Regions from separate parts of the Pseudomonas kielensis genome, predicted to be linked through region 3. Evidence: riboswitches for the same ligand, from Rfam matches in the RefSeq annotation. Region 3 holds a riboswitch; each other region holds the start of a gene.
What was found. Region 3 has a riboswitch for cobalamin ahead of cobW (cobalamin biosynthesis protein CobW). Riboswitches for the same ligand answer to the same signal wherever they lie in the genome.

Region 1 (2,194 bases), 2.1 Mb from region 3:
GGCGGCATCGAGGCGCAGGTCCAAGTCGTTCAGCTCACTGGCTTGCACCAGGCCCAGGTGCCGGCTCGGCAATTCAATCCCGGTCTCCCGGGACAGCGCGCCATACCAGCGCAGGCCTTCGGTCAGGCTGCCTTCCAGCAACTGGGCGTGGCGCAGGGTCCCCACCCGGTTGGCGAGCACGCCGGCAAACGGCAGGTCCGGCTGATACCGCGCCAGGCCCAATGCCAGCGCCCCAAAGGTCTGGGCCATGGCGGTGCCGTCGATCACTCCCAGCACCGGCACCCCGAAGTGGCGCGCCAGGTCGGCGCTGGACGGGGTGCCGTCGAACAACCCCATGACCCCTTCGATCAGGATCAGATCAGCCTCAGCGGCGGCTTCCCACAATAGCCGGCGACTTTCCTGCTCGCCGACCATCCACATGTCCAACTGATACACCGGCTGGCCACTGGCGCGCTCGAGAATCATCGGGTCGAGAAAATCCGGGCCGCACTTGAACACCCGGACCTTGCGCCCCTGATTGCGGTGCAAACGGGCCAGGGCGGCGGTGACGGTAGTCTTGCCTTGACCTGAGGCTGGCGCGGCGATCAGTACCGCCGGGCAAAAACGACTGCTGGTCATAAAACGATGCTCACAGCTCGACGCCTTTTTGCGCCTTGATCCCGGCCTGGAACGCATGCTTGATCACGCCCATTTCGGTGACGGTGTCAGCCAGCTCGATCATTTGCTCTTTGGCGCCGCGGCCGGTGACCACCACGTGCTGCATCGGCGGGCGGGCTTGCAGGTCGCTGAGCACCTGATCGAGATCGAGGTAGCCATGCTTGAGGGCGATGTTCAGCTCATCGAGCACCACCAGGCCGATCGCCGGGTCGCGCAGCAGTTCGCGGGACACCTGCCAGGCAGCCTCGGCCGCGGCGATATCGCGCTGGCGATCCTGGGTTTCCCAGGTGAACCCTTCGCCCATCACATGAAACCGCACCTGCTCCGGGAAGCGCCGGAAAAACAGCTCCTCACCCGTGCTGTTGCGGCCCTTGATGAACTGCACCACGCCGCACTGCATGCCATGGCCCATGGCGCGGGCGAGCATGCCGAACGCCGAGCTGCTCTTGCCTTTGCCATTGCCGGTCAGCACCAGCAGCAGACCACATTCGTTGGGCGAGTTGGCAATACGTTCATCGATCACGGCTTTTTTGCGCTGCATGCGCGCCAGGTGGCGTTCGTCACGATCAGGGGAATCAGTCATGGGGGGAGCTCTCCGTTGAGGCTGGATAACGGCGGGCAGGCATAGGAATAGACGGCAAGAAGCCTGGCATCGCCCACCGTGATGCCGCTGGATGGATCAGGCCGGTCTCCGGGCTCATGAGTGGCGCGCTGGCCGGACGACGCGCCTTCCCATATCGGACACCGATACAGTGGCTCAAAGCGTCGTTTTCACTCATTTACCGTTGCGGGGGCAGCGCCGGGATCGTCGCCCGTTCTGTCATAGAACGCGCGCTCACCGGCTTCCCTGTTTCACTCGATCGACCCTGGGGTCACCGAGCACCTGAAACAAGTCGCGAAGGTTAGTGGGTTGGGGGTGGAGCGTCAATTAAAGCCGGGTTTATCGGCACAGAGAAAACCGCCCGGCGCGATAAACCCCTGCCTGTCTTGTGCGAGGTCGAAAGCAGTGATATCAAATAGCCACACACCAATACGACAATAATAAGGGTGAGCAACATGCAAGGCATGATCATCAGTAACCCGAAGCTGGAATTCCTGCGCCCGGTACTGGAACGCTGGTTTACCTGCATCGACCGCTTCAACGCCGTGCGCGGCGACGGTGAAAGCCCCTACTGGTTCGATGAGCGTGCCAACCTGAGCCTGCTCTCGGCAGCCGCCTGGATGGCGGAAATGGTGACCCTGCAACACACCCCAACCCCCAAGCAGGTGGAGGAAGGCGATCGCAGTGGCCGTGCCGACCTATTGCTTGCCAACGCGCAACAGCGCGCCTACCTGCAAGCGAGCCAGCGCTGGCCGCGCCTCAACGCCCTCAACCTCAGTCAGGCGCTGCTCGACATTACGGCGGCAGCCAAAACCATCGCCTACTCCAACGAGCTGAAACTTGGCTGCCTGTTCGTGGCGCCCCACAAGCCGCAGCAAAGCGCCACGCCGGAAGAGTTACAGGACCTGATCGACGATCTGCAAAAGCAGCACTGCT
Region 2 (2,194 bases), 1.4 Mb from region 3:
GAAGCTGATCGGAATGCTCGATTCTCCTTATGTAAGACGTGTCGCCATCAGCCTCAAGACCCTGGACATCCCGTTCGAGCACGCCTCGATTTCGGTGTTCCGCGGTTTCGAGGCGTTCCAGGCGATCAACCCGGTGGTCAAGGCACCCACGCTGGTGCTGGACGACGGCGAAGTGCTGATGGATTCGACCCTGATCATCGACTACCTGCAAGCCCTGAGCAGCCCGGGCAAAAGCCTGATGCCGGCCTCCCTGGACCAGCGCCTGCGCGCCCTGCGGCTGATCGGCCTGGCATTGGCCGCGTGCGAGAAGTCGGTGCAGATCTACTACGAACGCAACCTGCGCCCCAGCGAGAAGCAACATGCGCCCTGGCTGGATCGGGTCAGCGGGCAGTTGCACGCGGCGTACTCGGCACTGGAACAGGAGCTGGCCAGGCAACCGCTGCCCATGGATGGCACCTTGCAACAGGACGGCATCACCCTCGCCGTGGCCTGGAGCTTCACCTTGCTGGTCGTGCCCGACCAGGTCGATGTCGCGCAGTTTCCACTGATCAGCGCATTTACCGCGTATGCCGAACAGCAGCCGGCGTTTGTCGAGACGCCGATGAGCTGAGGCCCCGCCTGATGCTTGCCGCTCCAGGCCTGCCCGCGATGGCCTTCCAGATATCGCCATCGCGGCCTAGGTATCTACACAACTGTGGTGCGACGTTGCTTCGGTGGGCCGACCAGGGTTTTAGAGGCCATCACGGGCAAGCCTTGTACCTAAAGCCCACCTGATTATTTGACGAACGGTCATCCGAGTGTTCAGATACCGCCCAGTTTCAGGTGCCTCATGCCGCCGTGCATGAGGTGAAACGGGAAACCGGTGCGCCCTTTTCAGGGTTAGTCCGGTGCTGCCCCCGCAACGGTAAGCGAGTGAAGCGTTCGACAGACCACTGGGCCCACGGGGCCTGGGAAGGTGAACGCTTCGAGCCTCGCAAGCCCGGAGACCGGCCTGGAATTTCTGTTTGGCAAACCTGCGGTGGGCGGGCATGGGCCGGTATTGGCGCGTGTCCGATACTTTCTCCTGCGTGCTTCTGCGAAGATTTTTTTCGAGAAGACCAAAAATGACTCAGATTCCAACTCCTTCCAGCCAGGACCCGCGTCCTGCGCGACTGTATGCCTGTGGCGCCCTGCTCTGCCTGATCAGCCCCCCCGCACTGGCCAACACCCCGGCCATGACCCTCGACCAGCAACTCGTCAGCGCACCGTCGGTGGAATCCACCACCGTGGCCGAAATGGCGCGTTTTGGCAGCAAGGTCGAGATCATCGACCGCGCCCAGATCGAGCGCGCCGGCCCCGATGCCGACATCACCCGCGTGCTGCAGATGTCGGTACCCGGCCTCTACGTCGCGCCGAAAAACGGCCCCTTCGACTACGCCAACTATTCGCTGCTGGGTGGGCGCAACGACGACACCCTGATCCTGCTCGATGGCGTGCGCCTGAACAATCGCCTGTACGGTGGGCTCTACCTCGACACCCTGCCGGCCAATGCCATTGAACGCATCGAAGTGCTCAAGGGCGGGCAAAGTCTGCTGTTCGGCACCCAGGCCGTGGCCGGGGTGATCAACATCGTGACCCGCAGCGCCCAGACCCGCGAGACCTCCGGTGAAGTCAACATGGGGCTGGACAGCTTCATGGGCCGCAGCGGCGACGCGCGCGCCGAGCAGATTGTCAGCAACGGCTTTGGCGACCTGGGCTTGCTGGCGTACGTCAGCCACAACGTCTCCGACGGCTACCAGCCATTTCGCAGCAGTGACATGCGCAGCACCGCCACCGACCGCAAGCGCGGCTACGAAGTCAGCACCTTCGGCGCCAAGGCCACCCAGGCCTTCGGCGACGATTCGCGCCTGGAACTGTTCTACCAGTACAGCGACGCCAATCTGGACTTCGCCCGCCCCACGGACAACCGCAACACCCGCAACGACCGGGTGCAACAGATCGCCACGGCCACCTTCGAACAGCAGGTCAATCAAGACCTGAGCTACTTCCTCAAAGGCCACGTCAACGACTGGGACACCCGCTACACCCGGGTCTATAACCTGGAAGGTGGCGGCACCCGGGTACTCAACCACAACGACTACTGGGGTTTCACCGACTGGGGCCTGCAGGCCGAGGGCAAGGCCGAATTGCCCGGTGGCCACGTGCTGGTGTTCGG
Region 3 (2,194 bases):
ACGTGCGGGTCGGCGCGCGCAGGGTGTAGAGGCCCGCCAGCATCAGGGCAAAGCCGACGGCCACCACCAGGTTGCCGCCCGTGGTCGACAGCACACGCTGCCAGCCGTCTTCCGGTTCCCAGGCTTCGCCGTCATGGCTGTGGGCCGCGGTACCGGCGGCGTGTTCATGGACCTCAACCGCCGCAGGTGCGGATTGTTCGTAAGTCTCGGCCTGCAGAATCAACGGGGAGACCCAGAAACTCTGCAGCAGCGTCAGCAGCAGGGCGGCAAGCAGCCCACTGAAACCTGCGGTTTGTGCAATACGCTTGATCATCTGGGCAGGTCTCAGTGGCACGGGAAGGCGGCGCTGTGGCGGGTATCGTGGGCGGCGTTGTGCACGGCCTCGATATGGGAGAACCCGGCGAAGTACACCAGGCACACACCCAGGATCGATGCGCCGATGGCGGCAACGAGGCGTTGGCCCAGTGTGGTGGTGCTGGCGGTGGCGTGGCGGGTGCTGGTGATGGTCGACATGGCGCTTGCCTCTGGTCAGTCAGGGGTGAGTCGTGCGCATGCAAACCTCCGCGAGCCGGGCACGCAGAAACTTGAACAGCGCCCGCCCACCGCGGGTTTGTTGGCTATGTGTTGCGGGCCGGTCTCCGGGCTCACGAGGGGCGGGCTATGGCCACGCCTGCAAGAATCGCCTTCCCATGCCGTACAGCTGGCACAGTGGATCTGACTCTTCGCTCGCTTACCGTTGCGGGGGCAGCACCGGACTGACATGGCTTTGCAGTAAAGCACATGATTCACCGGTTTCCCGTTTCACCCTGTGAAGGGCACCCGTAACAAGGTGTGTAGGAGAGCATGGCCGGGGGATGGGCGTCAATTGGCATGGGTTCTCAATTGGGGCCCATGCGCCTGCATCGCGGGCAAGCCCGCTCCCACCAGTACTCCTGTGGGAGCGGGCTTGCCCGCGATGGGCTCGACTAGACATTGACCCGCCCCGATGCGATGCGTAGCCTTGCGCGTTCGAGGTTCTTTGGCGCGTGCGCCGAAGCTAAGAAGGGAACGCGGTCAATGCCGCGGCTGCCCCCGCAACTGTGAACGGTGCTGTTTCTGCCAGGCCACTGCACGCTTGATCTCAAGCGGCGGGAAGGCGCAGGAGCCGCCAGTCGAAAGACCGGCCCACCGTCAGCCAGGAGACCTGCCTCGTACCAGATTCTCACTACAACCGGGCGGGGTGATCCGGTGGCGAACGCTTTCCGCACGCCAGCGCGTTGCGGCTTCTCGTCCCGTATGCCCGCCACCTTGCCAAAGGGCATCCGATGAAAACACTGGCCAAACTCCCTGTCACCATCGTTACCGGCTTCCTCGGCTCGGGCAAAACCACCTTGCTGCGGCACATGCTCGACAACGCCCAGGGTCGTCGCATTGCGGTGATCGTCAACGAGTTCGGCGAGCTGGGCATCGACGGCGACATCCTCAAGCAGTGCACCATCGGTTGCACCGAAGAAGAAGCCACTGGCCGGGTCTATGAACTGGCCAACGGTTGCCTGTGCTGCACCGTCCAGGAAGAGTTCTTCCCGGTGATGCGTGAACTGGTGGCCCGTCGCGGCGACCTCGACCACATTCTCATCGAAACCTCCGGCCTGGCCTTGCCCAAGCCGCTGGTCCAGGCCTTCCAGTGGCCGGAAATCCGCAGCGCCTGCACGGTCGACGCCGTGATCACCGTGGTCGACAGCCCGGCCGTGGCCGCTGGCACCTTCGCCGCCTTCCCGGACCAGGTCGACGCCCAGCGCAAACTCGATCCGAACCTGGACCACGAATCGCCGCTGCATGAGCTGTTCGCCGACCAACTGGCCAGCGCCGACCTGGTCATCCTCAACAAGGCCGACCTGATCAGCCCTGAAGACCTGGCCCGGGTCCGCCTGGAAGTTGCCGAGGAGCTGCCGCCGGCGGTCAAGATCATCGAAGCCAGCAGCGGGCGCTTGCCGCTCGACGTGCTGATTGGCCTGGGGGCCGGTTCCGAAGAGCACATCGACAGCCGTCACAGCCATCACGACCATCACCACGACGGCGACGACCATGACGACCATGATCACGACGCCTTCGATTCGATCTCCATCGAGCTGCCGCAAGCCGACGAAAGCCTGCTGCTCGATGCCTTGACCCAACTGGTGGTCCAGCACGGCATCCTGCGGGTCAAGGGTTTCGC
Region 4 (2,194 bases), 820 kb from region 3:
CAACCGATCGCGCCAGTGGCTGGGAATATGACCGGTTTTTCGCTCCCGCCAGCATCCTGCCGCGCCGCATGATCACGGTGGAATTGATCGAAGCCATCGTCGAACTGGTTCGCTCAGGATACGGAATCAGCATATTGCAACGGGATCTGGTGAGCCCCAGCCTTGAGCGTGGGGAGCTGGCGTGGGCCGCCCTGAATGACGGCCTCGACATCGCCTGGAACGCCATAGTCCGCCCCTCGGAACGAGAGGACAGTGAGGTCAACAAAATGGTGAGGGAGCTTGATACCTGGATTAAAAATGCAGGAAAACCTGCATGCAGCTAATCCTTGGTCAGCCCGTGAATTTGAGCCACACCCGCGTTTAGCCAGGTCAAACATGCAGTCCTCGAGTGGCCGGCCGGGCGCAATCCTTTAGATAGGTTCGCCTCCAACCCCACAATCGACTACCATGCCGCCGCCGGTTTCCACATGGGAATAATAGGGAATCCGTGATGCGCGCTCCGCATCAAACGGAACTGCCCCCGCAACTGTAGGTGCCGAGCCTGCTCCTGAACTGCCACTGGGATGACCCGGGAAGGCTGGAGCACGCCATGACGCACCAGTCAGGAGACCTGCCGGCAACGCAACAATCACTAACCGGCGGGGTGTCCGGGAGGGGCATCCTTGCGCGTGCGTCACTTTGGTGATCGACCCCTGCCCGGTTTCTCGGCAGCGCTCGTTGATGTGTTTCCAGGCCCGACACCCTCGCTCCGTGTACGGTTCAAATGGAGATTGCATCATGCTGCTGCCCCGCGTTGTCGCCCTCGCCACGGGTCTGGGTCTTTGTTCTGTGGCCCAGGCTGCGCCGACTCAGTACCCACTGACGCTGCAAAACTGTGGCAGCACGCAGACCTTCGCCCACGCGCCGGCTCGGGCCGTGACGATTGGCCAGGCCGGCACCGAAATGCTGTTTGCCTTGGGGCTGGGCGACAAACTGGTCGGCACCTCCCTGTGGTTCAACGATGTGTTGCCCCAGTACCAGGCGCAAAACGCCGGGATCGAACGCCTGGCCGACAACGAGCCGAGTTTCGAGTCGGTGATTGGCAAGCGCCCGGAGCTGGTCGCCGTCGAGCTGGAGTGGGTGGTTGGCCCGCAAGGGGTGGTGGCTACCCGCGAGCAGTTTGATGAGCTGAAGATTGCGACCTACCTGATGCCCTCGGACTGCGAGTCCAAGGACAATCTGGTGGGAGCCGACGGGACTCGCCTGGCGCCGTTCCGGATCGACAGCATCTATCAGAGCATCACCCAACTGGCGCAGATCTTTGATGTCCAGGAGCGTGCGCAGCAGCTCAACGCGCAGCTCCAGGCCAGCCTGGCCAAGTCCGTGGCCACGGTGCAGAACAAGGACTTGAAGGACACCAGCGCGTTGGTCTGGTTCTCCAGTGCCAGCCTGGATATCGATCCCTATGTCGCCGGTCACAAGGGCATTCCCGACTTCATGCTCAATACCCTGGGCGTGCGCAACGTGGTGGAGTCCGACGAAGAGTGGCCAAGCGTCGGCTGGGAAACCATCGCCAAGGCTAACCCGACCTTCCTGGTCATCGCGCGCATGGATCGCCGGCGTTTTCCGGCCGACGACTATCAAAAGAAACTGAAATTCCTGCGCAGCGACCCGGTGACCCGCAACATGGACGCGGTGAAACACAACCGCATCATTGTCCTCGACGCCATGGCCCTGCAGGCCAGTGTGAGGATGTTCGAGGGCCTTGAAACCCTGGCGACCGCCCTCAACAGCTACGACCTGGCGCAATGACGGCGATGCTACTGCGCACCTCCGGGGCACTGGTGACCCTGCTGATCGCACTGATTGCCGGCGTGGCGATCGGCGAAACCCATATCGACCCCACGGTGGTGTTTCAGGTCCTGGCCAACAAACTCTGGGCCGCCGGTTACGCCCTGGCCCCCATCGACGAGGGCATCGTCTGGAACTACCGCCTGACCCGTGCGCTGGTGGCCGCGGCGTGCGGTGCGGGCCTGGCGACGTGCGGGGTGATCCTGCAATCGCTGCTGCGCAACCCATTGGCCGATCCCTACTTGTTGGGGATTTCCGCGGGGGCTTCGACAGGCGCGGTGCTGGTGGCGCTGCTGGGCTTGGGCGCCGGCGCGATCTCAATGTCGGTCGGGGCGTTTGCCGGGGCGGTGGTGGCCTTCGCCGT

Region 1: another riboswitch for cobalamin. It lies ahead of cobO (cob(I)yrinic acid a,c-diamide adenosyltransferase); the one in region 3 lies ahead of cobW (cobalamin biosynthesis protein CobW).
Region 2: another riboswitch for cobalamin. It lies ahead of Q1W70_RS20495 (TonB-dependent receptor plug domain-containing protein); the one in region 3 lies ahead of cobW (cobalamin biosynthesis protein CobW).
Region 4: another riboswitch for cobalamin. It lies ahead of Q1W70_RS23070 (ABC transporter substrate-binding protein); the one in region 3 lies ahead of cobW (cobalamin biosynthesis protein CobW).

Annotation. Positions count from the first base shown of each region.
Region 1 is NZ_CP130043.1:3,695,969-3,698,162, reverse strand. It holds gene Q1W70_RS17310 (cobyrinic acid a,c-diamide synthase CobB) at 1-618, opposite strand, end outside; gene cobO (cob(I)yrinic acid a,c-diamide adenosyltransferase) at 629-1,240, opposite strand; cobalamin riboswitch at 1,323-1,559, opposite strand; gene Q1W70_RS17300 (hypothetical protein) at 1,714-2,194, shown strand, end outside.
Region 2 is NZ_CP130043.1:4,385,316-4,387,509, reverse strand. It holds gene Q1W70_RS20500 (glutathione S-transferase) at 1-610, shown strand, start outside; cobalamin riboswitch at 804-1,009, shown strand; gene Q1W70_RS20495 (TonB-dependent receptor plug domain-containing protein) at 1,215-2,194, shown strand, end outside.
Region 3 is NZ_CP130043.1:5,767,218-5,769,411, reverse strand. It holds gene Q1W70_RS26710 (CbtA family protein) at 1-313, opposite strand, end outside; gene Q1W70_RS26705 (CbtB domain-containing protein) at 325-513, opposite strand; cobalamin riboswitch at 613-838, opposite strand; cobalamin riboswitch at 995-1,205, shown strand; gene cobW (cobalamin biosynthesis protein CobW) at 1,305-2,194, shown strand, end outside.
Region 4 is NZ_CP130043.1:4,950,896-4,953,089, reverse strand. It holds gene Q1W70_RS23075 (LysR family transcriptional regulator) at 1-323, shown strand, start outside; cobalamin riboswitch at 441-632, shown strand; gene Q1W70_RS23070 (ABC transporter substrate-binding protein) at 778-1,791, shown strand; gene Q1W70_RS23065 (FecCD family ABC transporter permease) at 1,788-2,194, shown strand, end outside.